Regions from separate parts of the Bacillus sp. AC266 genome, predicted to be linked through region 1. Evidence: riboswitches for the same ligand, from Rfam matches in the RefSeq annotation. Region 1 holds a riboswitch; each other region holds the start of a gene.
The links. A riboswitch is a leader RNA that binds a small molecule or an ion and turns the genes downstream of it on or off. The one in region 1 is predicted to bind lysine.
Positions count from the first base shown of each region.

Region 2: linked by a shared signal. The riboswitch ahead of lysA (diaminopimelate decarboxylase) and the one ahead of AC0IXC_RS21480 (amino acid permease) in region 1 are both predicted to bind lysine.
Region 3: linked by a shared signal. The riboswitch ahead of AC0IXC_RS02105 (amino acid permease) and the one ahead of AC0IXC_RS21480 (amino acid permease) in region 1 are both predicted to bind lysine.

Region 1 covers NZ_CEEDEC010000005.1:294,289-305,520, reverse strand. Annotated here, with positions in the region: gene AC0IXC_RS21520 (MFS transporter) at 1-841, shown strand, start outside; gene AC0IXC_RS21515 (winged helix-turn-helix transcriptional regulator) at 895-1,233, opposite strand; gene AC0IXC_RS21510 (ester cyclase) at 1,403-1,942, shown strand; gene AC0IXC_RS21505 (NAD(P)H-dependent oxidoreductase) at 1,962-2,510, shown strand; partial or broken gene AC0IXC_RS21500 (MFS transporter) at 2,523-2,888, shown strand; gene AC0IXC_RS21495 (hypothetical protein) at 2,940-3,143, opposite strand; gene AC0IXC_RS21490 (type 1 glutamine amidotransferase domain-containing protein) at 3,394-3,909, opposite strand; gene AC0IXC_RS21485 (ABC transporter permease) at 4,192-5,391, opposite strand; gene AC0IXC_RS21480 (amino acid permease) at 5,452-6,876, opposite strand; lysine riboswitch at 7,023-7,204, opposite strand; gene gapN (NADP-dependent glyceraldehyde-3-phosphate dehydrogenase) at 7,382-8,821, opposite strand; gene AC0IXC_RS21470 (ABC transporter ATP-binding protein) at 9,450-11,210, shown strand; gene AC0IXC_RS21465 (ABC transporter ATP-binding protein) at 11,207-11,232, shown strand, end outside.
Region 2 covers NZ_CEEDEC010000003.1:483,593-494,824, reverse strand. Annotated here, with positions in the region: gene hisD (histidinol dehydrogenase) at 1-295, shown strand, start outside; gene hisB (imidazoleglycerol-phosphate dehydratase HisB) at 295-879, shown strand; gene hisH (imidazole glycerol phosphate synthase subunit HisH) at 880-1,509, shown strand; gene hisA (1-(5-phosphoribosyl)-5-[(5-phosphoribosylamino)methylideneamino]imidazole-4-carboxamide isomerase) at 1,482-2,201, shown strand; gene hisF (imidazole glycerol phosphate synthase subunit HisF) at 2,195-2,953, shown strand; gene hisI (phosphoribosyl-AMP cyclohydrolase) at 2,950-3,255, shown strand; gene hisE (phosphoribosyl-ATP diphosphatase) at 3,266-3,589, shown strand; gene AC0IXC_RS15725 (histidinol phosphate phosphatase domain-containing protein) at 3,602-4,621, shown strand; gene AC0IXC_RS15720 (YozQ family protein) at 4,690-4,854, shown strand; gene AC0IXC_RS15715 (2-hydroxyacid dehydrogenase family protein) at 4,992-5,972, shown strand; gene pssA (CDP-diacylglycerol--serine O-phosphatidyltransferase) at 6,005-6,706, opposite strand; gene AC0IXC_RS15705 (LTA synthase family protein) at 6,889-8,775, opposite strand; gene AC0IXC_RS15700 (DUF3888 domain-containing protein) at 9,029-9,424, shown strand; lysine riboswitch at 9,514-9,695, shown strand; gene lysA (diaminopimelate decarboxylase) at 9,876-11,192, shown strand.
Region 3 covers NZ_CEEDEC010000001.1:414,737-425,968, reverse strand. Annotated here, with positions in the region: gene AC0IXC_RS02125 (aminoglycoside phosphotransferase family protein) at 1-282, opposite strand, end outside; gene AC0IXC_RS02120 (VOC family protein) at 297-1,094, opposite strand; gene AC0IXC_RS02115 (sulfite exporter TauE/SafE family protein) at 1,302-2,204, shown strand; gene AC0IXC_RS02110 (GNAT family N-acetyltransferase) at 2,245-2,694, opposite strand; lysine riboswitch at 3,080-3,272, shown strand; gene AC0IXC_RS02105 (amino acid permease) at 3,385-4,851, shown strand; gene AC0IXC_RS02100 (iron-sulfur cluster biosynthesis family protein) at 4,971-5,276, shown strand; gene AC0IXC_RS02095 (DNA alkylation repair protein) at 5,310-6,080, shown strand; gene AC0IXC_RS02090 (DUF2716 domain-containing protein) at 6,178-6,669, opposite strand; gene AC0IXC_RS02085 (class I SAM-dependent methyltransferase) at 6,867-7,631, shown strand; gene AC0IXC_RS02080 (NUDIX hydrolase) at 7,713-8,237, opposite strand; gene AC0IXC_RS02075 (cephalosporin hydroxylase family protein) at 8,420-9,043, shown strand; gene lepB (signal peptidase I) at 9,232-9,753, opposite strand; gene AC0IXC_RS02065 (peptidoglycan D,D-transpeptidase FtsI family protein) at 9,864-11,232, opposite strand, start outside.

The DNA of each region.
Region 1 (11,232 bases):
ATATGTTGCGGATATTACTTCTATTCAGGAACGTCCAAAGGCGATGGGATATCTTTCAGCTGCTATTAGTACCGGATTTATTATAGGGCCTGGAATCGGCGGATTTATTGCAGAATACGGTATACGTGTGCCGTTCTTTGTGGCAGCAGTGATTGCCTTTGTTGCATGCGTGATTTCTATATTTATTTTGAAAGAGCCGTTAACGAAAGAAGAACTTGCAGAGATTTCTGCTAATACGAAAGAATCCAGCTTTATCGGAGATTTAAAGAAATCATTAAATCCAATGTATGCAATCGCATTTATTATTGTATTTGTACTCGCATTTGGATTATCAGCATATGAAACTGTTTTTAGTTTGTTTTCTGATCATAAATTTGGTTTCACACCGAAAGATATTGCTGCAATTATTACGATTAGCTCCATCTTTGGGGTAGTTGTGCAAGTATTTATGTTTGGCAAATTGGTTGACACGTTCGGTGAGAAAGTATTAATTCAAATATGTTTAATTGTAGGTGCAGTATTAGCATTCGTCTCAACTGTAGTCTTTAATTATTGGAGTGTACTTCTCGTTACTTGCTTTATTTTCCTAGCATTTGATTTACTTCGTCCAGCTTTAACGACGTTTTTATCAAAAGCAGCTGGAAAAGAGCAAGGATTCGTTGCTGGTATGAACTCAACGTATACGAGTTTAGGAAATATCGCAGGACCAGCGATGGGCGGAATATTATTTGATATAAACATTAATTATCCATATGCATTTTCAGGTGTTGTTTTAATCGTTGGTCTCGGCATTACATTTATGTGGAGAGAGAAACAGCTAGCTCAAAGTTTTGCGAAGTAATGTAGTGAATAACGAAAAGCCTCTTACTATTTTTATGGTAAGGGGCTTTTCGTTTATAAACTTAATCCAAACCGCTTTAATTCAATAAATATCCCCTCTAATTGCTTTCCTTTATCCGTTAACGTGTACTCTACGCGAGGTGGAACTTCTGGGTATACTTTTCTCGTTATAATCCCTTGTGCTTCCAATTCTTTTAGGCGAAGTGATAATGTTTTCGGACTAATCCCGTCCATTGATTTTTGTAAATCGCTAAATCTTAATGTTCCTTCGATAAGAAGATCGCGAATGATTAAAAACGTCCATTTTGTACTAATTACGTCAAGAGTTTTAGCGATAGGACAAGGTATACCAGGTAAACCTTTCGTTAATACAACTGGATCTATATTGCTCATGGAAATAGCCTCCATAAAAATTTTTTTAATGAATTTGCCTTATCGTATCACAAAACTATCTTTTTGGTAACTATATGAAAAAAATATCACTACTTCCATAAAGGAAGTTACTGCATATACAATAGCAATAAGAAATACAAAGGGTTTGTATGAAGAGGAGGTGATTTCCATGGTTATGAAAAAGCTGTTTATGTTACTTAGTTTTTTTGTCATTTGTATTGTGCTTGTAGCATGTAGTGGTGAGCAAAAAACTGAAATTCAGTTATTAAAGGAAATGCCGAAGCCAAAAGCAATGACAATTGATTCTTCATTAAGTAAAAAGGAAGCGACAGAAATCGTGCATGCAGCTCAGCGTTTTTATGCATTTTGGGATACAGGTAAAGAGGAGCTTATTCCGCAGACGGTTACTGAAAATTTTTTCGATAACACACTGCCGAAAGGTCGACCACAAGGCACTGAAGGATTAAAGCTTGCGGCGCAAAATTTTCGCAAAGTCGTTCCTGATATACATTGCGAGATTGAAGATTTATTAGTGGTTGGTGATAAAGTAACAGCTCGTCTTTCTTTTACAGGAACTCATAATGATAAGAAAATCAATTTTTTTGCAATTGATATTTTGCATGTGAAAGACGGAAAGATAACGGAAGATTGGCATTTAGAAGATAATCTTACGCTGAAGCAGCAACTCGGCTTAATAGCTGAAGAGTAAAATAAGGGAGAGAAAAGTGATGAAAAATATATTCATTATAAATGGGCATGAAAAATACGGTACGAAAGAAGGACGATTAAATAGAACGTTAGTTGATTATATGGTAACTGTATTAAGTGAGAATCATTATGTGAAAACAACAACGATTCAAGATGGATACAGTATTAAGGAAGAGCAAGAAAAGTTTTTATGGGCTGATGTTGTAATTTATCAAACACCTATTTACTGGTTTAGTGTACCGGGATTATTTAAAACGTATATGGATGAAGTGTATGAATACGGTTTGTTCTTTAAAGGTGCAGATGAATACGGAACAGGTGGTTTATTAAAAGAGAAGCAGTATATGTTTTCTACAACTTGGAATGCACCTGAAAAAGCATTCGGAGATAAGACGAAGTTCTTTGAAGGAGAAAGTTTAGAATCAGCACTTAGTCATTTACATCGTGTGCAGAAGTTTATTGGTATGAGTCCGTTAAAGAGCTTTGCTTGTTATGATGTGGTGAAAAATCCTACTGTTGAGAAGTATTTAGAGAACTTGAAGAACCATTTAGAAGAAGTCATTCAATAATTACAGTCATAATATGTAGGCTTATTCATTTATACAATTGGATTTACAATACTCGGAGTGAGCTATAGTTTATGGATCTTATTAATCGCAGGGCTTTTCCAAACTGTAGGAGAGATGATGTATGTGCCAGTTCGTCAATCTATTATGGCAGATATGGTGCCGAATGAGGCAAGAGGCTCTTATATGGCGATTAACGGAATGGTCTTTCAAGTTGCGAAAATGAATGGTGCATTAGGTGTTATGCTAGGGTCATTTATTGCATCTTGGGGCATGAGTGCTCTATATTTCATCGTTGGTATGAGCAGTATTTTATTATTTATGAAGGCGATAGGGAAAGAGAAGTATCAGAATGAAGGAAATGTTTCTCAGATTGGATGAAACTATATAAAAGCGAACCAGTTATACTGGGACTCGCTTTTTATATAATTTTTAAAACGGATCAACTTCAGCTAAATCAGGATTGGCGTTAGGGTTTGTTAATAAGGTTTTCAGCTCACCTACTTCTGAGAGAGCGACGAGGATATAACCACTAATAAGGACGATGAGTCCGATGACTCGTAATGTTTGCAATTTAATGTCACGGCTATTTTCTTCTGAGTTGTTTTGGGGCGTTGCAGGTGGATTGTTGTTCATAATAGAGCTCCTATCTTTTTTATTTATATGTGCGAAATCATTATTAACTTATGGATAGGAATCGTATAGTCATTTTCACTATATGAGAACTGCCTATGAAAAGTGATTAGAAATTTTGGGACGAGAAAAGAGGCTGTCTCAAAAAATCATTAAAGATGAAGAAATGTTTCATATGGTGTTAATTTTGTTTTTTACAAATAAAAAGGTTAACCAAAGTAGTTATTTAGCTACTTTGGTTAACCTATAATAACTATCCTAATATACGCAATGATTCTTCAATAAACACTGGGATGTCCTCTGGTTGTCTACTTGTTACTAGCTGATTTTGGCATACAACCACTTCTTTATCATGAAAATTTCCACCGGCATTTTTCAAATCGACCGCAATGGATTTATATCCAGTCACATCGCGTCCTTCAAGTGTTTGTGCAGTGATGAGTAATTGGGGGCCGTGACAAATAGCAAAAACAGGTTTTTTCGCATCCATAAATGCTTTGCTAAAGCGAACAAAACGTTCATCTGCACGAAGTATATCTGGGGAAAATCCGCCTGGTATAAAGAGGGCATCAAAGTTCTCTGGAGAAACATCATCAATACTTTTATCAATTACGACTTCACTTTTTCCTTGTTTACCGTGTACCGTTTTACCTTTTTCCATTTCAATAGTTGTTAATTCGTATCCCTTTTGATTAAAAGCTTCTACTGGCTCTGTGTATTCTGTGTCCTCGAAATAATCCGTTATTAAAATAGCAATTTTTTTACTCATTGCAATCAGCTCCTTATATTATATAATCGGTTCCAGAATCGTCCTTGAGCAACGCCTTTTATAAAGTGAAACCTTAATTCATATTTTTTCATTCCCTCCAGTTCCTTTGCCCTGTTAATTTAATAACTACCCTTTTTATTAGGACGTAAACATGTATTATCGTTTTTGTATGTAAAAATCATAAAATATCGGTTGTTTCAGTGATTCTTGTTTGAGGAAGAAAAATAAAAAAGCCAAGGAGGTAATTTATTTTTCCCTTGGCTTTTAAGATAATTCTTTTCGTTAAAACGAAGAAACGCGTCGCTTCGTTTTTGGTACAATAATAAATTTTATCCAGATTAACCCGATAATCATAATGATAAGACTATGTGAAAATTGCCCTGTAGCAATGAGTATAATACTTGAAAATACAATGAGTTGAATGCTTAGCAATATAAAGATTAAGCGGAGAAATTGATTCATTCGTTTTTCAGTATCAATTGGATATAATGCTACAATAATATTTCCTGAAAAATATTTCCACAGGGAACGGAGCTGCATAGAAATCATATATAGGACGATATAAGCGAAAGCACCTTTTACATATATATTCGGAATAAAATATAGAGCGAAAGCACCGATCAACCCTAAGCGAATATATATACCGAAATAATCATTACCGCGTAAAAATGCTAGTGTATGTAAATAGAAGAAAGTTGCTCGTTTTTTATGTAATAAAGGTTCAATCCAATTTGTAAGCCATTTTCTTTTATTTACTTGCTTATTCAGTTGCGGAACATCGGTGAAAATGCTAGCAAATTGATAGAAACGAACGTCCATTTTTTCTTCTTGTTCGATTATGTAATCCCACGGTATTCGTTTTGTAGGTTGTTTCTTCGTGTATAGAAGCAGGAAAGCAAGAAGTAAGAGTAGTCCGCCTAACACGATCACATTTGCAGTATAAAACAGCATGTAAATGATCAGGGCGTTACAAGCAATACGAATGATAAACCATATGCTTTTTTCATAACTATCACGCCATATCCAATGTATGTATATGTTCCAGCTCTTTAGAATCATTAAAATTATAAAGATTGTACATAAAAAAGGTACGGTTAGTTGTAATGATTGAATGGCAAGTGGTACGAGAATAAGGAATGTAAATAATAATGGGAAAAGCTGAATGATGTAATTATATAGAAGAGATTTTTTAAAATAAGAAGTTAATTTCTCTTCTAGTGCTAGTAAATAGACAGCATCGGGCTTTTGAATAAATGTACGTATTGGGCATCTCGTTATAATCGCTGTTAAGACGATTGTAATAAGCAATAGAGATATTCCTTTAGAAGGATCCGTTTTAAGAAACTTAGCGTAATAATATGCACCTACACATGAGACGAAGATGAAGCTATATAGTAAACCGTTAATCATACGTGCAAAGTATGTGATGGCATTTTGAATATGTTGTTGAAAGCGAGAGCTCCATAGTGATTCGATTGACATGTTTTTCACCTCTTTTTTCTATTATATATGTTTTATAAAGTAAAAAACGAGCAAATTGCGTTACGCAACTTGCTCGTTTTTCTTTTCTTTATTTTTTTTCTGATCACGATTCATTAATGGATAGAAGGCAAAGCCAATCCCGAATAAACCAATTCCGAGAAGAAATGTTTTTATATCGGATGCGCCGGTTTTAATAACCCATAGTGCATAGCAAAGTGCGATAACTGCAACTACACCATCCATAATTCTTGAACCCATTTCATTCTTATATGTTTCACCAGTTGCGACTAGTTTTAACTGGAAGATTGGTGAAACGAGATATGGAATGAGGTAGGCCAGTGTTGATACGGTAATAACGAATGTATAAGCTTCCGCAATTGTTCCTGATAATGTTGAGAATAAGAACACTTGCGACATAATGTTTGTTAATCGTAGTGAATGAATTGGACTTCCTTTTTTATTCGTTTTTGCGAAGAAGGAAGGGAAGAAACCTTCTTTTGCTGCTTGATAAGGTACTTCTGAGCTTAATAAAATCCAGCCTAATATTGAACCGAATAGGGAAGTAAGAGCAAGTAATGCCATAAGTTTCCCGCCGCCATGACCCATTGCAGCGTTTAATGCATCTGCTAATGGACGTTCAGAAGCTTGTAATTTATCAACGTGAAGTACACCCATTGTTAAAATTGTAATTCCTAAGTAAATTGCAACTGTGATAAGTAATCCTGCAACAGTTGCGCGTTTTACCGTTTTTGGAGAGGTAGCTCGGTTTGATAAAAGAACGGCTGATTCAATCCCGATAAATGCCCAAAGTGTTGTAAGAGCAGCTAAGTTTACTTGTGAAAGTAGACCGTGTGATACGCCTTCTTTATCGATCATTGGTGTGTACCATTGTCCAAACTTTGAAGCTTCGAACGCAAATAACGTAACAATGATGAATAGAAGGAATCCAGTTACTTTCGTTGTTGTTGCTAAGAAGTTTAGCTTCCCAGCTCCGCTTACACCGTTTGTTAAAATTAAATGTGTTCCCCAAAGTAAGATGGAACAAATAGTAAATGTAATTAGTTTTCCAACTTCTATATTGAAAGAGCCAATTGAAAATAGTAGTCGTGTATCTTTCATAATTGGGAAGAAGAGCGATAAATATCCCGCGAAAGATGTAATAATGGCAACGTTACTTGCCCAGTTTGCAACCCAATATCCCCATACCATGCTGAAACCAGCCATTTTCTTTCTTTTTGGTGTTGAGAATAAAGCATATGCATGACTTTGTGGTCCTGTCGTTAAATCAGGACGACGAATTGCTAAATTACCGAAAACAAGAGCTAGCATTAAAACACCAAACCCTGTTGTTAACCAAGCTAAAGTGACACCGAGTGGGCTTGCTGTTTGTGCTAACGTACTTGGCACCATGAAAATACCAGCGCCAACCATGTTACCGACAACGAAAGCTGTTAGTACCCAAAAGCCCCATTTTTTTTGTTGCATAGAAAATACCTCCAAAGTTAGTATAACCAAGTCAAGCGAGGAGATATGTATGTCTTCCTGATAAGGAAGAGAAGGTTCAAACAAAACAAAAAAAGCACGTAATTTGCCGCTACATGCTTTCTATCTTATAAGAAACCCACGACATACCTCTCGATAGCTCTCCACAAACGAAACGTTTGTGACAGTTCTGCACTTATTAAATGCAGACCCAGCAAGCGTGCATGGTGGACACGACTTACTTCGGCAATCATTCCTTTCTCATTTCTTCATCAATGCCACTACATCTCCTGAAATGATACTCTTAATGACTGCAACCTCTACCTCACCGAGATACGAATGAGGATTTATGTATTAAATTAACATGTTTAAGAGTAACAAATGTATTTTTATACGTCAATGGATATAGTAATAATCAGATTATAGAGAAGAATTTGTTATTAGGTCCCGGAGGATTTTAACTAAAAAGCAGCTGACCTAAATATTAGATCAGCTGCTACATATAAGATTAAACTAAGTTTAATACAGTTACTTTTTGACGAGTCATAGACTCAAGGCTCTTACGAATACCTTGTGCGCCCATACCTGAACCTTTTACACCGATGAATGGGAAGTGGTCAGGGCCGCGCTCTGTGCGTCCGTTAATTTGAACAGAACCAGTGTCGATTTTGTTAGCAATTGCAAATGCTTTGTTAATGTCTTTTGTGAAGACACTTGCTTGCAGACCGAACTCTGATTTGTTAGCAATTTCAATCGCTTGTTCGTCAGAAGAAACACGGATGATTGGAAGGATTGGGCCAAATGGCTCTTCCCAAGCAACTTTCATTTCTTCTGTTACGTTGTCGATTAATGTTGGATAAATTAGGTTGCGCTCACGTTTGTTACCGATAACGATTGTTGCACCTTTTTCAGCAGCATCGTCAATTAAACCTTGAACGAAGTCAGCAGATTTGTCGTCGATTAATGGAACGATTGTGCTGTTTTGTTCTGGAGATCCAACTGATAGTTCAGCTACTTGCTCTTTTAATAAGCCAGCTAGTTCGTCTGCTACATTTTCATGTACAAGTACACGCTTAATAGCTGTACAACGTTGACCTGAGTAAGAGAATGCACCGCTTACGATATGCTTTGCAGCTTCTTGTAAGTCTGCATCTTCACAAACGATACCAGGATCTTTACCACCAAGTTCTAATACAAGTGGAATCATCGCAGCTTTTTTCGCTAAATGTTTACCTGTATTTGTACCACCTGTGAACGATACCATATTTACGCCAGGATGTTCTACTAAGTAGTCACCAATTACAGAACCGCGTCCTGTAGCTACGTTTACAAGACCTTTTGGAAGGCCAGCTTTATGAAGTGCTTCAACCATTTTAACACCGCTAATTGCACCTTGAGTTGCTGGTTTGAAGATAACAGCGTTACCCATAATAAGTGCTGGTGCAAGTTTTGCAGCAGATAAGTTTACTGGGTAGTTAAATGGTGCAATTGCTAATACAACACCAAGTGGTGCGCGCTGAATAATCGCAAGTTTAGATTTAGATCCACCAGGGAAGCTATCACCCATCATGCTTTCACCGTGCATGTGAAGTGCTTCGTCAACTGTGTAACGAATTAAGTCAGCTGTACGAACGACTTCTTTTTGCGCATCTTTATAGCCTTTACCGACTTCTTTCATAATGATATCGGCAATTTCATCTTGCATATTTACGAGCTCATCAGCCCATTTATATAAATATTTTGCGCGATCTTGTAGAGAAGCTTCAGCCCATGATTTTTGAGCTTCTTTTGCAGATGCAATTGCTTCATCTACTTCTCCTTGAGTAATTGCTTGTACTTGCCCAATTACTTCGTGTAAGTATGGAGATGGAATGTCGATTGTTTGACCTGAAGAGCTTTCTCTCCATTCTCCGTTTAAATAAAATTTGTACGTATTGCTAGTTGTCATGATTAGTCCTCCTAAAATAGCAACTTGTAAGAGTGAGTATAAGGTGATTGTAGGTGGTTTGATAATATTTTTCAAATGAAATGTTTGTGAAAACGATTTCTTACTATTTTTTTATTTTGTATGCCCTTTCTTACAGAAGATTCTCTTATTTCAAACTGAATTATAAGTAGAATGCATCACTTTTATTTTTTGTGATAAAAGATTATTTTATTCTAAAGCGAAAAAAATAATTGACAGAATACTCAATAAAGTTGTAAGATTATAAATGGAAAATAAATGAAGGGGGTGTGCGTAATGATTGTAATCGTAAATGTAATGGGCTTAGCTCTGTTAAATGGCGGAAAACATTCATATCATTACGCAACCCGTGCGGATATATAGGACCTTTTTGTCTTATGAGAAGCGTACGTTGCGTATATCGTAACGTACGCTTTTATGCATTCTATTGCATATCGTCAAGCGGCGGTATGCTTTTTTTTGTTTATTTTCCTTGTTACTATAAAAAATCAGAATTTGGAAGGTGGAAAAATGTGATGAAATTGTATGGCTTACGAAATGTAAATGTGATGGGTTTGGATAGCGGATAAAGAAATGTGAATCAAACGAGAAAGAGAAAGGAGAGGTTATATTGTTTTCAGTATTACTAAAGTTAAGCTGGTTTTTTAGAGATCATTGGAAAAGGTATAGTATTGCAATTGGGGTACTTTTAATTGTAAACGTGATAGAGGTAATTCCACCGAAAGTGTTAGGAATTACAATTGATAATATTAAAACGGGAGCCTTAACGAATGAGGCGATTATGCAATATATTCTTATTTTACTTGGGGTAACGATTGGTGGGTATGTACTTACTTTCATTTGGCAGCACCAACTATTTGGCGGTGCGTTCGTACTTGAGAAAACGATGCGTTCAAAATTTATGGGGCATTTACTTAAGATGACACCGACGTTTTATCAAAAAAATCGTACTGGCGATTTAATGGCGAGAGCGACAAATGATTTAAAAGCAATCTCCATGACAGCTGGTTTTGGTATATTAACGCTCGTTGATTCTAGTCTATATATGCTTACAATCGTTTGTATGATGGGCTTTTCAATTAGTTGGCAGTTAACATTTGCTGCGCTTATACCGCTTCCGATTATGGCGTATGCGATGAATAGATACGGAAAGAAGTTGCATGAAAGATTTACAGTCGCGCAAGATGCGTTCGGGGATATGAACGATAAAGTACTTGAATCAATTGCGGGTGTACGCGTTATTCGTGCGTATGTACAGGAGAACGCTGATCAAGAAAGGTTTCATCATTTAGGAGATGACGTATACGAGAAAAATATGAGAGTAGCAAGAATCGATGCATTATTCCAGCCAACTGTAAAAATGCTCGTCGGTCTTAGTTATTTAATTGGTTTAGTGTACGGTGCATATCTCGTATTCCAATCAAAGGTGACACTTGGTGAGCTCGTTTCTTTTAACGTCTATTTAGGGATGATGATTTGGCCGATGTTTGCAATTGGTGAATTGATTAATGTTATGCAAAGAGGAAATGCGTCGCTCGACCGTGTAAATGAAACGTTAGCTTATGAACCGGATGTAAAGAATCCGAAAGATCCAAAGGTTGTACAAGGGCCAGATTACATTGAATTTGATAATGTTACTTTTTCATATCCTTCATCAATTGAAACAAATTTAAAAAATGTTTCGTTCTCATTAAAACAAGGAGAGACACTTGGAGTTGTTGGGAAAACAGGAAGCGGGAAAACGACGCTCGTTCGTCAGCTTCTTCGTCAATATCCACTCGGGGAAGGGGATATTGCGGTTTCTGATGTGAAGCTAGATAAAATTACGAATGATAACGTACTTGGCTGGATTGGGTATGTACCTCAGGAACACATTTTGTTCTCAAAAACAGCGAAGGAAAATATTTTATTCGGAAATAGAGAAGCGACTGAAGAAGAACTTGAAAAAGCGATTGAAATAGCTGCGTTTAAAAAGGATTTAGAGTTTTTACCGGAAGGTTTAGAAACGCTCGTTGGGGAGAAAGGTGTTTCTTTATCAGGTGGGCAAAAGCAAAGGATTTCAATTGCAAGGGCTGTTATTCAAAATCCGGAAATTTTAATTTTGGACGATTCTTTATCAGCTGTTGATGCTCGTACGGAAGCAGCAATTATTGAAAATATACGAACAGAAAGAAGCGGGAAGACGACGATTATAACGACGCATCGTTTGTCAGCAGTGCAGCATGCTGATTGGATTCTCGTTATGGATAACGGTGAGGTTATTGAAGAAGGCTCGCATGAAGCGCTCGTTCGAAATGGGGGCTGGTATGCAGAGCAGTTCGAAAGACAACAAGGTGAAAGTGAAAGTACGGATAGTGGGGTGAAAATATGAGTGTTTCAAAACGATTGTTTCA
Region 2 (11,232 bases), on a different contig from region 1:
GCCAATGAATGCTCTAGCTTATGTAAAGCATGCGGGATCAATTTTTCTTGGTCCATATGCACCTGAACCGCTCGGAGATTATTTGGCGGGGCCGAATCACGTATTACCGACAAGTGGAACGGCAAGATTTTTTTCTCCGTTATCCGTCGATGATTTCGTAAAAAAATCAAGCTTCGTTTCGTATACGGAAGAAGCGTTAAGAAGTGTACAGCATCATATTGTAGAACTTGCAAATAAAGAAGGTTTACATGCACACGCAAGAGCAATCCAAATTAGGTTTAAGGAGGAAGAATAATGCGCGAGTCTAGTCAAGTACGTGAGACGACGGAAACAAAAATTAAATTAAGTTTGCAACTTGATGAAAGTACGAATGTTTCTGTGCAAACAGGAGTTGGATTTTTTGATCATATGCTAACTTTATTTGCTAGACACGGAAGATTTGGTTTGCAAATTGAAGCTGAAGGTGATGTATTCGTTGATGCTCATCATACGGTTGAAGATGTTGGAATTGTACTCGGAACTTGCTTGAAAGAATCATTGCAAAATAAAGAAGGGATTAACCGTTACGGCTCAGCGTATGTACCGATGGATGAATCTTTAGGATTTGTCGCGATTGATATAAGCGGGCGCTCATATATTGTATTTCAAGGTGAATTAACAAATCCGAAGCTAGGGGATTTTGACACAGAATTAACGGAAGAATTTTTTAGAGCAGTGGCTCATGCTGCAAATATTACGTTACATGCTCGCATTTTATACGGAAGCAATACACATCACAAAATTGAAGCTTTATTTAAAGCGTTCGGTCGAGCGCTTAGAGAGGCAGTCGATAAAAATGCCAATATTAATGGTGTAAATTCAACGAAAGGGATGTTGTAATTGATTGCAATTATAGATTATGGAATGGGAAATATTCGTAGTGTGGAACAAGCATTAAAATATATTGGAACAGAGTACATCATAACGGATGATAAAAAAGAAATATTGAGAAGTGATGGAGTTATTTTACCAGGAGTAGGCACATTTCCGAAAGCGATGGGCGTTTTAGAAGAAAAAGATTTAGTATGTGTGCTAAAAGAAGTTGGGAGCTTAGGAAAACCGCTTCTGGGTATTTGCTTAGGAATGCAGCTTTTATTTGAAAAAAGTGAGGAACTACAAAATTGTAACGGATTAAATTTATTGCCAGGTGTTATTCGAAAGTTAAAAGTTCCTTATAAAATTCCACATATGGGGTGGAATGAATTAAAAAAAGAAGGAGAAATATCGCTTTGGAATGGAGTAGAGGACGGTTCTTTCGTATATTATGTCCACTCTTATTATGCAGATTGTCCGAATGAAATTGTGTATGGGGCAAGTGAATATGGTGTGAAAGTACCTGGTTTTGTAGCAAAAGGAAATATATTTGGCGCACAGTTTCATCCTGAAAAAAGTGGGGAAATTGGGATGCGAATGTTGAAAAATTTCAAAGGGGTGGTAGAAGCATGGAAATCTTCCCAGCTATCGATTTAAAAGAAGGACGATGCGTCAGGCTTTATCAAGGAGAGTTTAGTAAAGAAACGGTGATGAATGAAGATCCAGTCGCACAAGCAATCATATTTGAAAAACTTGGAGCGAAAATACTACACGTTGTTGATTTAGATGGAGCAATTGTTGGGGAGTCAGTAAATTTACCTGTCATTGAAAAAATATGCAAGGCGGTACGTATTCCGGTGCAAATTGGAGGAGGAGTTCGGTCACTCGCGGCAGTGGAGAAGTTGTTGTCAGTAGGTGTAGAAAAAGTGATATTAGGAACGGCTGCCCTTTACGATAAATCATTTTTAGAAGAAGCGGTTCGTCTATATAAGGAGCAAATCATAGTTGGAATTGATGCGAAAAATGGTTTCGTAGCAACGAGGGGCTGGTTAGATGTGTCTGAAATTTCGTACATCGATTTAGCGAAGCAAATGGAAAGTGTAGGTGTTCAAACGATTGTGTTTACGGACATTTCAAAAGATGGGACACTTGCAGGACCAAATTTTGAGCAATTAGAGTTACTGCAAAAAAGCGTGGGTATTCGTGTGATTGCATCTGGAGGTGTCGCATCTATTCAAGATGTGAAAAGATTAAATGATATGAACATATATGGCGTCATTATTGGGAAGGCACTTTACGAGAAAACGATTGATTTAGAAAAAGTGTTACAGGTAACAAAACTATGTTAGCAAAACGAATTATTCCATGTCTAGATGTGAAAGAAGGGCGGGTAGTAAAGGGGGTGAATTTTATAGGGTTACAAGACGTCGGTAATCCTGTTGAAATAGCCGCATTATATAATGATGCGGGAGCAGATGAAATCGTATTTTTAGACATCACTGCGACGTATGAAGGGCGAAAAACGATTATAGATGTTGTAGAACAAACAGCCTCAAAGGTGTTTATTCCTCTTACAGTTGGCGGGGGGATTTCAAGTGTTAAAGATATGTACAATTTACTAAGAGCTGGAGCAGATAAAGTTTCAATAAACTCAGCGGCAGTGAGAAATCCGAAGTTAATCCAGGAAGGTGCGGAACATTTTGGCTCACAATGTATTGTCGTAGCAATTGATGCTAGAAAAGTAGAGGAAGATAAATGGAATGTATACGTGAACGGCGGAAGAGTCGATACAGGGATGGATGCAATCGAATGGGCGAAGCGCGTTGTTAAGCTCGGGGCAGGAGAAATTTTGTTGACGAGTATGGATGCAGATGGAACGAAAAACGGATATGATCTTCGTTTAACAGGAGCAATTTCAAACAGCGTTTCTGTTCCAGTAATCGCATCAGGTGGATGTGGTCATGTGGATCACATTATAGAAGTATTTCAAAAGACAACAGTTGATGCAGCATTAGCGGCATCAATCTTTCATTATGGTGAAGCGACTGTACAAGATGTAAAGAGAAAATTAAGAGAAGCAAACGTTGAGGTGCGGTTATGAAACCTAATTTTGCAAAAGGATTGATACCAGCTGTTGTTATCGAGGAAGATACGAAAGAAGTTTTAATGTTAGCTTATATGAATGAAGAAGCGTATGACAAGACGATGGAAACGAAAAGAACATGGTTTTATTCCCGTTCGAGACAATCGTTATGGAATAAAGGAGGTACATCGGGAAATGTCCAATATGTGCAATCACTTTATTTAGACTGTGATCAAGATGCAATCGTTGTTGTTGTAAAGCAAGTAGGGCCTGCTTGCCATACGGGAGAAAAAACGTGTTTTCACTACAAAATTATATAGGGGGATACATATGGAAGATATCCTTAAGTTATTATTTGAAACAATTGAAGAACGAAAGAAAAATCCACTCTCTGAATCATATACGAATTATTTATTTTCAAAAGGTGAAGATAAAATTTTAAAGAAAATTGGTGAGGAGTGCACCGAAGTAATTATTGCGTCTAAAAATAATGATAAAGAAGAAATAGTAAAAGAAATGGTTGATGTGTTCTATCACTGTTTTGTTCTATTAGCCGAAAAAAATATTCCATTAGAAGATGTCATGCAAGAAGTGAAAGAAAGAAATGGAAAGCTTTCGCGAGTAGGGGACAGAAGAGAAATAGATACATTATAAGGGGGAATATGGATGAAAGTGGACTATCACATTCATTTAGAAGAAGGACCATATTCAATAGGGTGGCTAGCTAAAATAAATGATGCGCTACAATATTTTGAACCGCTTAAAGAAGAAAAACATTCTATGGAATGGCTTATGAAAACACAAGAACGCCTGCAAAGACGTGTGAAGGAAGGTCCATTTACAGCGAAATGGATTGATTTATATTTAGAAGAAGCTGTGCGAAAAGGTATAAAAGAAGTTGGTATTGTCGATCATTTATATCGTTTTCATGAAGCGAAAGGATATTATGAAAAGTATGTAGATATTAGTGATTCTAAGCTTGGTCGCCTGCAAAAAGAATGGTTAGATCAAGTAAGAGTAACGTCTATTTATGATTTTACAAAGGCGATTGAAGAGGCAAAAGAGCGATGGAGTAAACGAGGGATAACGCTCAAACTTGGAATTGAAGCGGATTATTTTATCGGGGGTGAACAAGAGTTAAAAGGTTTACTAGCATTAGGAGACTTTGATTATGTAATCGGTTCGGTCCATTTTATAGATGGATGGGGATTTGATAATCCAGATACGAAAGAGTATTTTGGTACGCATGAGTTACATACTTTATATCACACGTTTTTCGCTACAGTTGAAAGTGCTGTTCGTTCCGAGCTTTTTGATATTATAGCTCACCTCGATAACATAAAAGTATTTAATTACCGGTTAGATGAGAATGAACAGCTTTCTTATTATAAGGAAATTGCTCGTGCGTTAGTGGAAACAAATACAGCAACAGAAATAAATGCGGGATTGTACTATCGATATCCTGTGCGCGAAATGTGCCCAAGTCCGCTTTATTTACAAGTATTAGCTAAGCATGGAGTTCCGATTACTCTATCCTCAGATGCCCATTATCCGAATGATTTAGGAAAGTATGTGGAAGAGAATATAAAGACATTACGCAATCATGATATTTCTCACATAGCTACATTTACGAAACGAGTAAGAACGATGAGATTGCTTGAAGAAGAAGTAATAATTTCAAAATGAAACACGATTTTTTGATGAAAATCACCCTTTTTGTTCAAAATAAGAAAGAATGAAAAGGAGGATGAAAAATGGTGAAACAACAAAATAAACAAAACGTACAAGCGGCAGATCAAGCCTATACTTCTAAAACAAATAATACTGCTAACTCAGTTATTGAGGAACAAATTAGCGATACAGTTGCAGAAGGAACAATCGATGCGAAGCTTGGGAAAGAATCGCAAGAAAAAGCGTAAAAAGAGGGGAGAGTTGCATCTCCTCTTTTTTTATGGGGAAAAGTGTCGATTTTCAAAACTATAATCAAATTCCTTGGTTTTTATATGTAGATTTCTTACAATGAAATATAAGAGATATCATATTTTGTATAGAAGAGGTGTTAGTAGTGGCGAAAATATTAGTAGCAGGGAAAATTCCAGAAATCGGATTAGAATTATTGAAAAATCATGATGTAGAAATGTACAATAAAGAAGAATTAATTAGTGTAGAAGAGTTAGCAGAACGTGTAAAAGATAAAGATGCACTTTTAAGCTTACTTTCTACGAAGGTATCGAAAGAGGTTATTGACGCAGCACCAAACTTGAAAATTATCGCAAATTATGGTGCTGGTTACGATAATATTGATTACACATATGCAGGAGAAAAAGGAATTGCGGTAACGAATACACCGAAAGTATCAACTGAAGCGACAGCAGAATTAACATTTGCACTTCTTTTAGCAGCTGCACGTAGAATTCCTGAAGGTGATACGTTATGTCGTACAACTGGATTTAACGGATGGGCACCGTTATTCTTCTTGGGCCGCGAAGTACACGGTAAGACAATCGGAATTATTGGCCTTGGAGAAATCGGGAAGGCAGTTGCAAAGCGTGCGAGAGCATTTGGAATGAATGTTTTATATACAGGACCAAATCGAAAGCCTGAAGCTGAAAGTGAACTGGAAGCGACATACGTAACGTTGGAAGAATTATTACAAACAGCGGACTTTATTACAATTAACTGTGCTTATAATCCGAAATTACATCATATGATTGATGAAGAACAGTTTAAAATGATGAAGAAAACAGCATATATTATAAATGCTTCACGTGGACCAATTATGAATGAATCAGCACTTGCTCATGCACTAAAAACGAATGAAATTGAAGGTGCAGCTCTTGACGTATTTGAATTTGAACCGAAAATTACAGAAGAGCTAAAAGGATTAAAGAATGTAGTACTTGCTCCTCACGTGGGGAATGCAACATTCGAAACACGTGATGCAATGGCTGAAATGGCAGTAAGAAATATTTTAGCTGTATTAAATGGTGAAGAACCTGTAACACCTGTAAATCAAAAAGTATTAGTTACAAAATAAAAAAGAAACCTTCCGTATTTCGGAAGGTTTTTTTATTTTTCTTTATTCGCTTTTTTAGAAGGTCTTTGTCTAATAAATTGAGATAACATATACAAAATGTATAGTGGAATGGCAATGAATAAGAAAACAGAAATGTTGCCAAAACTTGTTTGGTACATTGTGATAATAATTCCAACTAAAAATAGTGTAATAATTATGCTATATCGTGGAATTGGTACATCTTTTAAACTTGGGATACGAACACGGCTCACCATTAAAAATGCGAACGTTACGAATACGGTAATGAGAACAATTTTTGGAATGGTATGTGAAAATAATGTTAAGAAAGCAACAAGCCCTCCTGCTGCAGTAATCGGAACTCCAGTGAAATATTTCATAGAAGTAGATGATGGCGTTACATTAAATCGTGCTAAGCGATATGCTCCGAACAGAGGGAATAATCCCGCTATGTATAGTCCAATGATTCCATAGTTGGAAAAAGATGTGTAATACATTAAAACAGCAGGTGCTGCGCCAAATGTTACAACATCCGCTAGTGAATCAAGCTCTTTTCCCATTTGTGAATCAACGCGTAATAAACGAGCGACACGACCATCAAGACTATCTAACATCATCCCGATCAGTACTAAAATAGCAGCTGATTTATAATATCCTAAAGATGCATAGCCGATTGACAAAAATCCGCTATATAAATTCCCGAGCGTAAATAAGTTTGGAATAGCTGCTCTATACAAAATCTGATCCCTTGCTTTCTGTTATAAATTCTTAATTAGTGTATGAAAGTTTACTTATTTTATCATACCATAAATTTCTTTCTCATACGAAAAAAATTCCCAATTTGTGAAAGATTGTATAGAAGAGAAATTTGAAAAATAAGTAAAAAAAGGAAGCAACTTTTGTAAAGTTGCTTCCTACACTATTCAAATTTCGTTGTCATCGTTCCGGTTTTATATCGATTGTTAGGATCAAATCTTAATAAATCTCCATAAATGAGTTTGTCGGATAATTTTAATTCTGTTTTTGCTTTTTCAATATAAGGCTGACATAGTGTTAAATCAGCTTCTTCACCTGTGCTTCTTTTATAGCACATATTTTTTGTATAAACATAATCTTCCGAAACAAAACTGCCGTCCCGCATTACCATAAGAGGGTCTTTTTCTTTCGTAAATAAGTCTGTTCCAAATTCTACGGATTGATTTGTTTTAATACCAAGTAAATGAAGTAACGTTGGTTTAATATCAATTTGACCAGATACTTTAGAGATGACTTTTCCTTCTTGGCCAGGCACATGAATAATGAGAGGGACGCGTTGTAATTGCATAGAATCAAACGGTGTAATAGCGTCTTTCCCAAGGAACTGAGCCATAGCTGTATTATGGTTTTCAGAAATGCCGTAATGATCACCATAAATGACAATAACGGAATTATCATATAGTCCTTCGTCTTTCAATTGTTTAATAAATAATTTAAGAGCTTCATCCGTGTAACGAACGGTTGGGAAGTAGCGATTTAAAACACCACTTTCGGAATTAAATTCATCAACATATTGATCTTCTGGATTTAGAAGAAATGGAAAATGGTTTGTTAACGTAATGAATTTTGTATAGAACGGTTGTGGTAAAGATTTTAACTTTGGAATAGATTGCTCAAAGAACTCTTTATCTTTTAATCCCCAACCGACAGACATTTGTTCCGTTCCTACGTAATCATTTAAATTAAAGTAACGATCATATCCAAGCGCAGGATACATTACGTCACGATTCCAAAACGTTTTATCGTTTGAATGGAAGACAGCAGAAGAATATCCGTATTTCTTTAATTGTTCTGGTGTGGCAGTGTATTCATTTGTTGCATGAGTAAAGAATACAGAACCACGGTCTAACGGATAAAGGGAATTTTCAACGATAAATTCAGCATCAGAAGTTTTACCTTGTCCCGTTTGATGATAGAAGTTATCGAAATAAAAACTATCTTTAATAAACTCATTTAAAAATGGAGTAATCTCTTTTCCATTTATTTTTTTATTAATAACAAAACTTTGTGTAGATTCCATTGAAATTAAAATTACATTTTTACCCTTTGCAGCTCCAAATAAGTTTTTATCAACTTGTTTATCTTTTGAGTCTGTATAGTTTTTAATTTCAGAGAACCCGTCTCCACTTGCAAATACACGCTCAGCTGAAGACTTAGATTGAAGTGTAATATCAAATAGATGATATGTGTATAACCCTAAATTTTTCACGACAGTTTGACGATCAAACGAGCGTGAGAACATTTGTGGTTTATATATAACTGAAACAACAATTTGTAGTGCTAATAATACTGTTACGCCGCTAAAGAAAGTTCGCTTCTCAGAGCGAGAAAGGGGTGTTTTATCACCAAATGATGGGAATTTACGCGAAATAAACATTAAAATAATTGCGTCTGCAAATAAAAGTAATGTTTTATACGTAAAGAGTTCTTTTATACTCGTCCCTAAGTCAGCCATATTATTTGTTTGGAATAAAACAGGGAAAGTAACAAAATCGTTATAGAACCCGTAAAACATTGCATTTCCAAATAAAATAAATGACAGTATAAAACTAATTACAATAATAATTCGGTTTCGGTACTTAGATGCAAGTAAAGCGAAACCAAAAAATAAAAGTAACGAAGCTAGTGGGTTAATAAAAAGCATAAACTCTTCAAAGAAGTTATCAATTCTAATATCAAATGCTAGCTTGTACACAATATATGTTTTTATCCATAATAAAACGACTGCAACTAGTGCAAATCGCAGTTTTGGAAACAGATTTTGTAGCATAATATACTCCTCTCCTAAAAGCATGACGGTTCTTGTGAGCCGGTTTGATTAGCGCCTCATTTTATATATACGAACAGTCCTTTGTTATTATGTTTATTATACTATGAGTATCATTATACGAAAATAAAAGAGAGTTGTGGGCTTTTTTATAATAATTGAGTAGAAAAAGGGCAGTGGGAGACAATAAAACGGAGTTTCTATGTATGATAATTATCGTGCGCAAAAAGAATCGAGTAATAAAACGGAGGTTATAATGCGAAAATTATTATATTTTATAGTATGCAGTAGTGTTATACTTTTTGCTTTACCGAGTGTGTCGGTAGCACAATATGATGCACCCCTTATGGAAGATGCCCTTTATTCTGTTTTATTTCCAAAAATAAATAAGGCAATTGAAAAACAATATGGGAGCTTGAAGCCTTATCAATGTCCTAAAATTATTAGTTTAAAAAAAGTGTATAGTGGTACATATTTATTTCAAGCGAGTATTGAAGTAACGAAGTATGAACAGGTTGGTGGGAAAATTGTTCCACCATTTGAGAAGGTAACGATTACATTTAATAACGAAGAGGGCGAATGGGAAGTGACAAAGGTTTCAGTAAAGCGCTTACCAAATGATACAAAATTAAACTGTAAAAAAACAATATAAAAAATTGTTTGACAAATAAAATGGTCCTTTGGTATTGTTAATAGCAACAATTAGATGTTTGAAAATTAAATAGACTTACCTCATCTACTCTCAAAGGTAGAGGCCGCGATAGGAAAGAGTAAGCTATGGGAGATTTAATGGAATCTGTGATCATAGGTTGAAAGGGACTATTGCCGAAATATAAGAATAACCATCTTATTCATATATTGGGACTGCATTGAATAAATGTAGTACTGTCATAAGATTTATTTTATGAAGAGCTATTTGGAGATGTTGATGCGGTTTCTTATTTTGAGGAGATAACAACTCGTTTATTTTTTCAATATATATTTTTCCTAATAAGAAACGCGTGTGAACATTGTTCCGCGCGTTTTTTGTCTATCTAAAAGCGTGCTGCAATGAATAGAAGATTGGGGTTATGAGTTTTAGAGGAAATAAGGGAGGAATTTAAATGTATTTACACGGCACAAGCCGAATCAATGGGCAAGGACACTTAGAAATTGGTGGGTGCGATACGACGCAGCTAGCAAAACAATACGGAACACCACTTTATGTATACGATGAAGAGTCTATTCGAGGAAAGTGCCGCGCGTTTCATCGTGCTTTTAAAGAAAGTGGTTTCTCTTATCAAGTAGCATATGCAAGCAAGGCGTTCTTGTGCATGGAGATGTGCCGAGTAGCTCGTGAAGAGAATATGTCTTTAGATGTTGTTTCTGGAGGAGAATTATATACTGCGCTCCAAGCTGGTTTTCCGGCATCGCGTATTCATTTTCACGGAAATAATAAAACAGAAGAAGAAATGATTATGGCTCTTCAGGCGAATATCGGTTGTTTTGTAGTAGATAATTTCTTAGAATTAGAAATCTTACATGATTTAGCAATGCAACATGGGAAATTTGTGAACATATTAATCCGTGTAACGCCTGGAGTAGAGGCACATACACACGAATATATAACAACAGGTCAAGAGGATTCGAAATTTGGATTTGGTGTTTCAAATGGTCAAGCGATGCAAGCAATTGAGCTTGCCTTGCAAAAATCAAATTATAATGTGCTAGGAATTCACTCGCACATCGGATCACAAATATTTGAAACGGCTGGATTTGTTCGAGCAATTGAAGTACTCCGCCAATTTTTAGAAGAAGTGAGAGAGCGAACACATTATGTGATGAAAGTATTAAATGTGGGCGGAGGTTTCGGTATACGTTATACGGATTCAGATACACCGTTAACACTTGAAACGTATGTGCACGCTGTAACAAGTACGATAAGAGAGCAGTTTACATTATGTGAATATCCGCTTCCAGAAATATGGATTGAACCAGGTCGTAGTATCGTAGGTGATGCTGGAACAACACTTTATACAGTCGGAGCGGTGAAAGAGATTCCTGGCATTCGGAAATATGTTTCAGTCGATGGTGGAATGACAGATAATTTAAGACCAGCTCTATACGGAGCCCGTTATGAGGCGATGTTGGCGAATCGAGGGAATGATAAGAATGAGGAACTCGTTTCGATTGCTGGGAAATGCTGTGAAAGTGGAGATATGCTGATTTGGGATATTAACTTACCGCAAGTTGCTTCTTCTGATTTACTAGCAATTTCTTGCACGGGGGCATATGGGTACTCGATGGCGAATAATTATAATCGTATTCGTAGACCAGCTGTCGTCTTTGCAAAAGGCGGGACGTCACAAATTGTCGTAGAACGTGAAACATATGAAAATATCATTGGGAACGATCGCATACGTATTAAAGAGCTGGTGTGAATGAGAAAGAAGGAGTTGTCTAGTAAAGGCAGCTCCTTTT
Region 3 (11,232 bases), on a different contig from region 1:
CCATTCAAATACTTGAACACATTTATTTAATCCCTCAAGTTTTATGAAATGAATTAACTTCGGCGTTGGAATATGTAATAACTCCAATTGTTTCATATACATATATTCTTCTTGTTTTCGTTCATAATTAGAAGAATCACACACTTTTACAAAATAAGTTTCTCGATTCTCTAGGTCAATTTTATACTTCTCTTCATGTGAAAAACCTTTTGTAATAGCTGTACATTTTACAACACGTGACCACTCTAGTTTTCTTTCTATCTCCCTTAACATTTCTTCCACAAAACTCACCTCTATTAATATACGAACAAACTACCTAACACTTCATACTCTCGTTTATTTTCCCCTTTAAACTCCACTGCAAATGGATATTCGCCATGATGCTTCAAACGTTCTAGTACTAGCCCTTCTCCAACTGGTTCACAAAACTGCACATGAACATCACCAAACGATACACTTTGACACTCAGCATTCCATTCTTCATTTTGTATGATTGAATTTGCAGTTAGCTCCATTACTTCTTTCCATTTCCGCACTGTTTCTCGAACATTTTTCACCGTATAATGAATCGTTTCAATTTCTTGTACTTTATTTTTATGTTCAGTGATCGTCCCTATTTTACGTAAATCGTTTCTTCTTTCTTCATCCGTTTCATTCCACTGTATAAAGAATGGTAATTTCGGTCCATTCTCTTCTTGCTTTACAAATAACATTTTCCATTCTAAAAGCCGGCCATCTTTTCTCATCCGTTTCCCTTCAAATGGTCCTATCGTATGTAAGCCGTGCTTACTAAATTTAACTGCTAGTTCTTCAATTGCATCTGTTCGAATTGCGATTTGTAGCATCCCTTCTCCATTTTTTAATTTCACCACTGTTTCTTGTACTAATGGATTTTCTGCTTCTTTCGCTTTTTCTTCATGCTGAACTGCTAAAAATTCTATATATGATAAATCAAAATAACATAAACTATTCCAAGTACCCCAAGTCGTATGCTCACCGCCTAATGCAGTATGAAATCCATGCTCCTGCATTTGTTTTGCCGCTTCCTCCGGTGTACAATGCACTGCGTGAACGAGATGATCAAATGCTAACATAGTCTTTCTCCCCTTTCTCTCCATCCTTTTATTGTATATTTTATTTTTCTTTCGTTCAATTCAAAAAATTTTAAAACCCAGTTGATTTATACGATTAATGTGTATTATAATAAAACAAATTTAATTATTGCTGATTGGAAAAACCAAAGGCACTTTTCTCATACGGGAAAAGTGTCTTTTTCATTTATTATTACAGGGGGATTATTTATGCAGAAATTAATTGTCTTTGCTATTATTGGATTTTTCGCTCAATTGATTGATGGCGCACTTGGTATGGCGTACGGGGTAACGTCTACCTCACTATTATTAATGTTTGGTATCGCACCAGCTGTAGCTTCCGCATCAGTTCATTTAGCTGAAGTCGTTACAACCGCCGCTTCTGGTGCATCTCATATCAAATTTGGAAACGTTGATAAATATACAGTTTCCAGACTTACATTACCAGGAGCAATTGGCGCATTTATTGGGGCATGTTTTTTAAGCAATTTACCTGGTGATGTAATTAAACCGTACATTTCCATATTTTTATTTACTTTAGGGGTTTATATTTTATTACGATTCATCATTCAAAAACAAATTGTTTCTTCAAATAAGCGTATGTCTGCTAAACAACTTGTACCACTTGGCTTATTCGCTGGATTCGTCGATTCAACTGGCGGCGGTGGTTGGGGGCCGATTACGACACCTGTTCTTCTTGCAAGAGGAAATGAAGCTAGAAAAGTTATTGGATCTGTAGATACGAGTGAATTTCCTGTTTCACTCGCTGCAACGATTGGCTTTTTCATTTCACTTGGCTGGGAACAAGTAAGCTGGGTTTGGGTATTTGCCCTCATGCTTGGTGGTATTGTTGCCGCACCAATCGCCGCATGGTTAGTACGCATCGTTCCTTCTCATTTACTTGGCGTACTCGTTGGCGGACTTATTATCTTTACGAATATACGTACACTGCTTACTACATTTAAAGTAGATCCAACTATTATTTCACTTTCTTACGTTGCAGTTGGTCTTGTCGTTATTATATCTATTTTTATTGCTGTTCGTAATCATTCCAATCGTTCTAACGTATCGACAGCCGGCTATCCGAAAGATCAAAAACAAATGTTACCATAATTAATAATAATACCGCCCGATTTACTTCGAGCGGTATTTTTTATTTTTCTATTTTCCAATTGACCATCGTTTCAGTACTATTTACTCTTTTCATATGTAATTTCTCTAATACACGAATGGAGCTATAATTATCAAGGAGTGTCTCCGCTATAATCGTTTTCACTTCCCCTGTTTGAAAAGCCCATTTCATTAATTCACTAACTGCTTCTGTTGCATACCCCTTATTCCAATATTTCTCAATAAATCCGTAACCAATTTCTACCGTATGTTGCTCATTCGGTTTCCCTTTAAATCCTATATCACCTAGAACCACATCATCCTCTTTCCGAATAACATACCACGGTCCCCACGGTAATGAAGCCACATCTCGTTTCACATTTTCTATATGCCCTACAATATGTGGGCCACTATTGTATCCTTGATTATTCGCAATTTGAATCCATTCTTCTGTACACGGTACTATATATAATCTTTCCGTTTCTAATTTCATAATGATATCCCCTTTTCAATTAAACAATACCTCAATTTTATCAGAAATAAAAAGAATATTCATTCTATTTATCGGATTTATACTTATTTCTTTGAAACGAATTTAAGGAATAATCCCCTTTTAATAGTTATGTCGAATTATATTTTCTGAATTTTCTTTTAATTTTAAAGGGTTTTTCAATATTTTTTGCGAAACATTTGTATAACAATTTTTTCTTTGCTTATTGTTACATAAAAGTAGGTTCGGGTGGAGTTTTGCAAGCGTTTCCTATACAATAACCGATATTTTTTGACTTTTCCTAACAAAATCCCTTGCAATATATTCAGAAAGTCATTACAATTGCCATATATTAAATATCTTAGCAATATATAAATCCTCATCAATCCGATGAGGTAGAGGTTGCGACTTTTAAAAGTAAAATGGACGAGACACAGCGAATGTCACTGACTCCGTTTGAAAGGAAAAGTTGCCGAAGTTTATATTTCTTCTCTGGAAATATGAGCTGGGGCTGTCTCCGAAAGGAACAGAACTGTCACGTTTACAAAATTACCGTGTAAACGTGGTGTGCTATCTTAACGGAAGGGTATGATGGGGTGGTTATTTGTGAAACGTTCCGCCTAATTCCTTTGGCGGTTTTTTGTATTTTTCTCCCCCGCTCCTTCCTAACCTACAAGAAAAGGAGTGTTGAACATGAATAGCGCAACAAATCAATCTACCTCTAAAACGCAAACTACACAAGGACAAGGTGAATTAAAACGCGGATTAAAATCTCGTCACCTTACGATGATTTCTCTCGGTGGTACAATTGGTACCGGATTATTTCTTGCCAGTGGTGGTGTTATCCATTCAGCTGGTCCTGGCGGTGCATTAGTCGCATATGCCGCAATTGGAATTATGGTTTATTTTTTAATGACAAGCTTAGCAGAACTCGCGGCTTACATGCCTGTTACTGGATCTTTTAGTACTTATGCAACAAAATTTGTTGATCCATCACTTGGTTTTGCACTTGGATGGAACTATTGGTATAACTGGGCGATTACGATTGCAGCTGAACTAGCGGCCGTAACATTAATTATGAAATTTTGGTTCCCAGATACCCCTTCTCTTATTTGGAGTGGACTTTGTTTAGCTATTATTTTTCTCTTAAACTATTTATCTGTTAAAGGTTTTGGTGAATCTGAATATTGGTTCGCACTTATTAAAGTAGTTACTATTATTATCTTTTTAATTGTCGGTTTTATGATGATTTTTGGAATTATGGGCGGCGAATCTGTCGGCTTTAAAAACTTCACTGTTGCAGATGCACCATTTAATGGCGGCATCATGGCAATTATCGGTGTATTTATGGCTGCTGGTTTCTCATTCCAAGGAACTGAATTATTAGGAGTAGCTGCTGGTGAAACTGCTGATCCAGAACGCAATATTCCAAAAGCAATTCGTTCTATCTTTTGGCGTATTATATTATTCTACATTTTAGCAATTCTCGTTATCGGTTTATTAATTCCTTATACGACTGATAGCCTTGCAGCAAGTGATGTTACAGTAAGTCCATTTACACTTGTATTTGAAAAAGCGGGCGTTGCCTTCGCTGCTTCTGTTATGAACGCTGTTATTTTAACTGCAGTACTTTCTGCTGGTAACTCTGGAATGTACGCATCAACTCGTATGCTTTGGGATTTAGCTCGCCAAGGAAAAGCACCAAAGTTCTTAGGAAAATTAGATAGCCGCGGTGTACCTGTTAACGCATTAATCGCAACATCAGTAGTTGGTAGCGTCGCTTTCATCGCTTCTTTATTCGGTGACGGTGTTGTATACATTTGGTTATTAAATGCTTCTGGGATGTCAGGATTTATTGCTTGGGTAGGGATTGCTATTAGTCATTACCGTTTCCGTAAAGCTTATATTGCACAAGGGAAAGATTTAAAAGATTTACCATATCAAGCAAAATGGTTCCCGTTCGGTCCAATCTTTGCATTTACACTTTGTGTTATCGTTATTTTAGGTCAAAACTACGGAGCATTTACAGGAGCATCTATCGACTGGAACGGTGTACTCGTTTCTTACATCGGTTTACCACTCTTCTTAGTACTATGGTTAGGTTATAAATTTACTAAGAAAACGAAAGTCATTCCACTTGATAAATGTGAACTGAAATAGAGTATAGCAAAACGAGCAAACAAATTTGTTTGCTCGTTTTTTTATTACAATTCCATTTACTTCCCTATTTCTTATCTTTTTGCAATAATAAAGTAAATACACTTAAAGGTTGGGATCACATGAACATTCGTATTACTGATGAAGCAAAAGCTGCTATACATAGACTAGAACGTGAAGACAAAAAGATCATTCGTATTAGAGGAACTATGACAAACTCTTGCAGCATTTTTGTTGATGTTGATTTAATTTGGGATACATATAATGCGGATGATGTTGTATATGAAGATGAACAGCTTATTATACAAATGGACTCATTCACGAAAGACTACACTGGTGGTACGTTAAAACTTGATTATAAAACAACTGGTTTTAGTATTACGACTCCAAGTGAGACGTTGGTGTATGGGTTGTCGATTAAAAAATAAACATTGTTTTTATCCGACCAATGGGGTGAAAAAATGGGTAAATATGTTCCGTTAAAATTTTTATTTAACGAAGAATTAGCAGAAAAAATGGCTGATTCTATTTCTAAACACGTTCCTAATTTCTCTAAAAAAAATTTTGTAGATTCCGTAACATATAAAGTTGAAAATTTAGAGTTAAAGCAACGTATAGAAGTAATAGCAGATGAATTACACAATGCATTACAAAAAGATTTTAATGAAGCAATACATATATTACTGAAAACATTAGGACCAGAAAATACAACAGAAGTCGGCACATTTACAAAGGGTTATATGTATATGCCTATCGCAAAATACGTTGAAAAATATGGGCTTAACGATTTTGACTCCTCATTCAACGCAATGTATGAAATAACAAAAAGAAATACTGCTGAATATGCCATTCGTCCTTATCTTGAAAAATACCATGAAGAAACCTTAGACATATTGCAGCAATGGTTACGTGATGAAAACAGCCACATCAGGAGATTAGTTTCAGAAGGTACTAGACCAAGACTTCCTTGGGCAAAAAAAATAGGAGCTTTGAAAGGTGACTTCAGAAATAATTTAAAGCTTCTTGAGCCATTAATGAATGACCCTTCTAAGTATGTTCAAAAATCTGTAGCCAATCACATTAATGATATTACGAAAGAAGATAACGAACTCGTTTTTCAATGGTTGCGAGAATTACTCGATAAAAACCATCCTGTTAATCCTTGGATTATGAAACATGGATTAAGAACGGTAATAAAAAGTGGGACTTTGCCAAAAGATTTTTGTTTTTAAGTATTTGTAAAGAAAGCAACAATCTATATGAAAACAGCTAATAATAAAAACGTTTATACTTCATTTGGAAGTATAAACGTTTTTTCTCTTTTAAACATTAACCCTGCCTTAAAATCTTATGAAACATTTCCGGTTTATGTTGATCAAAAGCATCTATTAATTCTTTTCCAAATATCGTTATACTCTCCTCCCACGGATGCCCTAAATAGCCCCACTTAAAGTCCTTCTGAATAAAGAAATAATAATCTCCATTTGGAAAAATCGGGATTGTCCACTCATCAAATTCATTTCTATCAAACTTTAAATGTGGATTTACCCAGTAACATTCATGTTGCCAATCAAGTGCCATTATATATTCATTCGATACCGTATTCTCTTTAAAAACTAGTAATGCTTTTTCTTCCAGGTCGTCATATACATCTAAATCTACCGACTCTCTGAAGTAATGAGAAATATCATATGTTATAAAGGGACTTGGCACCTTAAATGATGGGAATGTAGAATCACTTGGCGAAAACTCAAAATCACTATATACCCTATCCCATATTTGGTCGTACTCTTTGTCTGTAAACTCCATCCAATTTTTCATTAAACAACTGCCTTCCCCTATAATTTCAAAGGATTTTCACTCGATACTCCCGAATATATAAATAACCATTCTCGTAAGGAGCTAATTTATATGAATCTATTCGAACACGAAACATAAAACCGTTCCACTTTAATAAGAGGTCCTCCCTTTTTCTTTTCTTACTATATCATTTATTAACGAAATAGGAGGACAACAATATGAAACGTGATCCATTATTTTCAGCACTATTAGAAAGTGCAAAGACTAACTTTAGCGGCTGGGATTTCTCTTTCATTTCAGAAACTGGCCGTATGAATAGCGAGCCCCTATCATGGTCATACGGTAGCACTGCTTTCCAGCTTATGCAGCATGCAGAATCAATGCTAGATATGGGGACTGGTGGCGGAGAGTTTTTATCTATGTTACAACCGTTCCCGCCAACTATTTATGCGACTGAAGGCTATGCTCCGAATGTCCCAATTGCACGAAAGAAATTAGAACCTTTAGGAGTTATAGTCGTAGAAGTGACTGATGATACTGCTTTACCATTTCAAGATGGTCAGTTTGATTTAATTGTGAATCAACATGAATCCTATTCTGCTTCTGAAGTGAAAAGAAGTCTTTCCATCAATGGAACATTTCTTACACAACAAGTCGGTGGTCTTGATTGTGCGGAACTGAATGAGCAGTTTGGCACACCGCTGAATAGCGAATTTTCAAGTTGGTCACTCGAAACGGCATGTAGTGAATTAGAACAAAATGGATTTACTATTTTAGAAGCGAAAGAAGAATTCCCTCTTCAGCGTTTTTATGATGTCGGTGCTGTTGTCTATTACTTGCAAGCAATTCCGTGGCAAATTCCTGATTTTACAGTAGAAAGCTATAACGAGGAATTATATCGCATACATGAGATCATCTTGCAAAAAGGATATTTCGATGTGAAGCAACACCGCTTTATTATTAAAGCAAATTATGAAGAGTAAAATTTGAATTAGCATTCCTTGTAAAAAGCCAAATTCCCATAAAGAATTTGGCTTTCTCTTCGTTTTTTAACGTTTCTTCTCTTATTGAGAAACGAGATATTTTTCATATCGTTTTTTCGTATTATCTTCTATCAAAAGTGTAGTTTTGTAATCAATAATATTCCGATTATCATATATGAATATATGCTCTAAATTGTTGTCCTCACTTAATAATGTCGGTAAATATCTTTGCAAATTGCTAACTACACCTCTATTATCACCATCTAATATCCAATCAATTGACTTCCATTCTAATATACCTTCATGAGTGCTTACTGGCGTATCAATATGTACTCCATCTGGTAAATCAGCTAGGAATACATACATTCCCTCACTACCCAAAGGTTCGTCTTTAACTTTAAAAATAACATTCCCTTTATACGTTACACTTGGAAGCTCTATTCCCGTTTCCTCAAAGGTTTCTCTAATGACTCCTTCGTATGGCGTTTCATACTCTTCTATTTTCCCTCCGACACCATTCCACATTCCCATTGTCGGCTTCTTGTTTCTATTTAGTAAAAGTATTCTATCTCCTTTTCTAATGAAGCAAATTGTGTACTTATACATACGATCATTTCCTTTCATTTACATCTTCTTTTGTAAGCAATTCATTTTCCACATGTGTTATTTGGCTTATTTTCACGTGAAAACACTCGCCTTATAATCCCTTACCACATAATATATAGTACAACTTTCATACGTAAACTCTTTACGTATGAAAGAATCCTTTTTAGAAAGGAGAATTCAAAATCGATAACATTAGTAGCGAATTTCTAAAACAATATTACGACAGCAACGTTTGGCTACATGGTACACACTGGTTCGGGGTTCCAATCTGCAAACTTCCTTCTGATCTCTTTTTATATCAAGAAATATTATACGAATTAAAGCCTGATTTAATTATTGAATGCGGAACTTTTCACGGTGGTAGTGCACTGTTTTTAGCTTCTATGTTAGATTTAATTGGAAAAGGTCACGTACTTACTATCGATATAACTCCGCAACCAAATCGGCCATCCCATAATCGAATTACGTATTTAACAGCTTCATCTGTTTCTGTACAGGCCGTCCAATCAATATTAAGTATGCGCAAACCTGATGATGTGATTTTAGTTATTTTAGATTCTGATCATAGTAAAGAACATGTATCGAAAGAACTCTTACTTTATAAATCTATTGTAACCACTGGCAGTTACATTATTGTAGAAGATACAAGTATTAACGGAAATCCTCTCCTTCCTGATTGGGGCCCTGGCCCAATGGAAGCTGTGGAAGAGTTTTTAACTAAAAATAGCAATTTCATAATCGATGAATCTAAACATAAGTTTTTCATATCATTTAATCCAAAAGGTTTTTTAAAGAAGATAAAGTGAAACTTTAATCAGTGGGGGAGTTTTGTCCATCCCCCACTGATTATTAGCCTTCACCAATCGGGCTTTTACGGGCAGTTGATCTCCCACCTAACTTCTTTGCCCCAGCTGAATTTTAAAGTGGGAGTCTTACTGCCCGTTAATGCGGGATAAAGTGAAACTTTAATAAGTGGGGTTTTGTGAATCCCCACTTATTTTATGATTTTCATTTTCGAAAAAGGATAGTACACAAATTCCACTTTTCCTATTATATTATCTTCTTCAATATATCCTAAACCATTTCGACTATCCTTACTTTGTTCACGATTGTCTCCCATTACAAATAACTTATTTGGCGGAATCTTTGTCTTTTGAAAATTATAAAACACTTGTGTATTGTTATATAAATCTTTTTTTATATAAGGTTCATCTTGCTTTTTGTCATTTACGTATACAGTTCCATTCGTTATGTTAATTACGTCACCAGGAAGCCCTATTACACGTTTCACATAATATTTCGACTCATCCTCTTCCTTAATAATGACGATTTCTCCGTGCTGTAAGCTAGAAAAATGTACCGCAGCTTTATTTACAAATACGTAGTCTTCTTCATGTAAAGTTGGCTGCATTGATTTTCCTTCCACTTTACATAAAGTGAAAGACTGGTACGTTACTACTAGGACAAATATAAATAGTATGTACTTTCCCCAACCTCTCTTATTCTCCTCTTTCATATCCATTCCCACCTTATCAAAACACTTTTTAACTCAAAAATATATCACTGCACCTGTTCATTTGCGCAGTGATATACTACAATTTGAATTTTTTACTGTGCCTTACTCGGCTATTGTGTTACTGGGACTGGACTTACACCCGATCTCTGCGTTTTTAAATCAAAATATGCATCCAAAACCTCTTTACCAATTGCAGAATTAATACCTGATTTATCATTATTTACCCATGGCACAACAACAGAAAAAGCAACTTCCGGATCAGCATCGTATGGCGCATACCCGGCGAGAGTTAAATTATAACATTTTTTTCGATAGTTGTTTTCATCTCTTCCAATATCACTTTCTCCACCGTACACTGTTTCTGCTGTTCCTGTTTTCCCAGCCGGTTTATACGGTAAACCTTTAAAAGTTCCAGCACCGGTCCCATCTACCTCTTGGAAAACCCTTCTAAACCCTTCTTTCACATGATTTATATATGAAAGATCCATATCCACTCGATTTAACACGACTGGTTCCATCGATTGCATAACTTTCCCGACTTCCTCTGGTCTATTCGGTTGCTCTCTAATTTCTTGTACAATTTGTGGTTTCATTCGGTAACCACCATTTGCAATCGTTGACATATATTGCGCAAGCTGAAGCGGCGTATATGTATCATATTGTCCAATGGCATAGTCAAGTAAAAAACCAGGTATATTATCTGTTCTACCCATTTGGCCAATCGATTCATTTGGAAGGTCAATACCGGTTGGTACACCTAAACCAAATTGTCTAAAGTAATAGCGCATTTTATTGAATGTTTCTTGCCTAATATCTAACGGATTGTTTGGTACATAATCAATCCCCGCAATCTTTAACGCCGTATTAAACATGTAGACATTGGATGAAACTTGCAATGCTCTTAAATCATCAATATCTCCAAAGTCTTTCCACGATTTCTTCGGCTTCGAACTTCCTTTAAAGTACATTGGTGCATCAAAGAAATGCGTATATGGCTTAATAGCTTCTGTTTGATATCCCGCTAATACCGTAGCTCCTTTCACCGTTGATCCTAACTCGTAAGAACTTATCATCGTTCCTAAAGCGTAGTCTTCTATTTGCATCCCGCCATCTTTATTTACAATTTTCTTTCCTGCTAATGATAGAATTTGACCATTTTTCGGATTCATCATAACGACGAATGCACGATCCATCATCGGTTCAGAAGAATGAAATGCCCTTAAATTCCTTTCAAGACTTTCCTCCACCTTTTTCTGTAAATCCATATCAACTGTTAACATTAAATTATTTCCACTTTTTCCTTTTGTCACTTTTTCAGTCCGAATAATATTTCCAGCTTTATCCGTAATATTTTTAGACTGTTCTTTCGTTCCATGTAACACATCTTCGTATTGTTTTTCGATGTAACTCTTACCAATACGATCATTTCGGTTATAATCTCGCACTAAATAATAGTCTAATTGCTCCCTTGGTAATCCC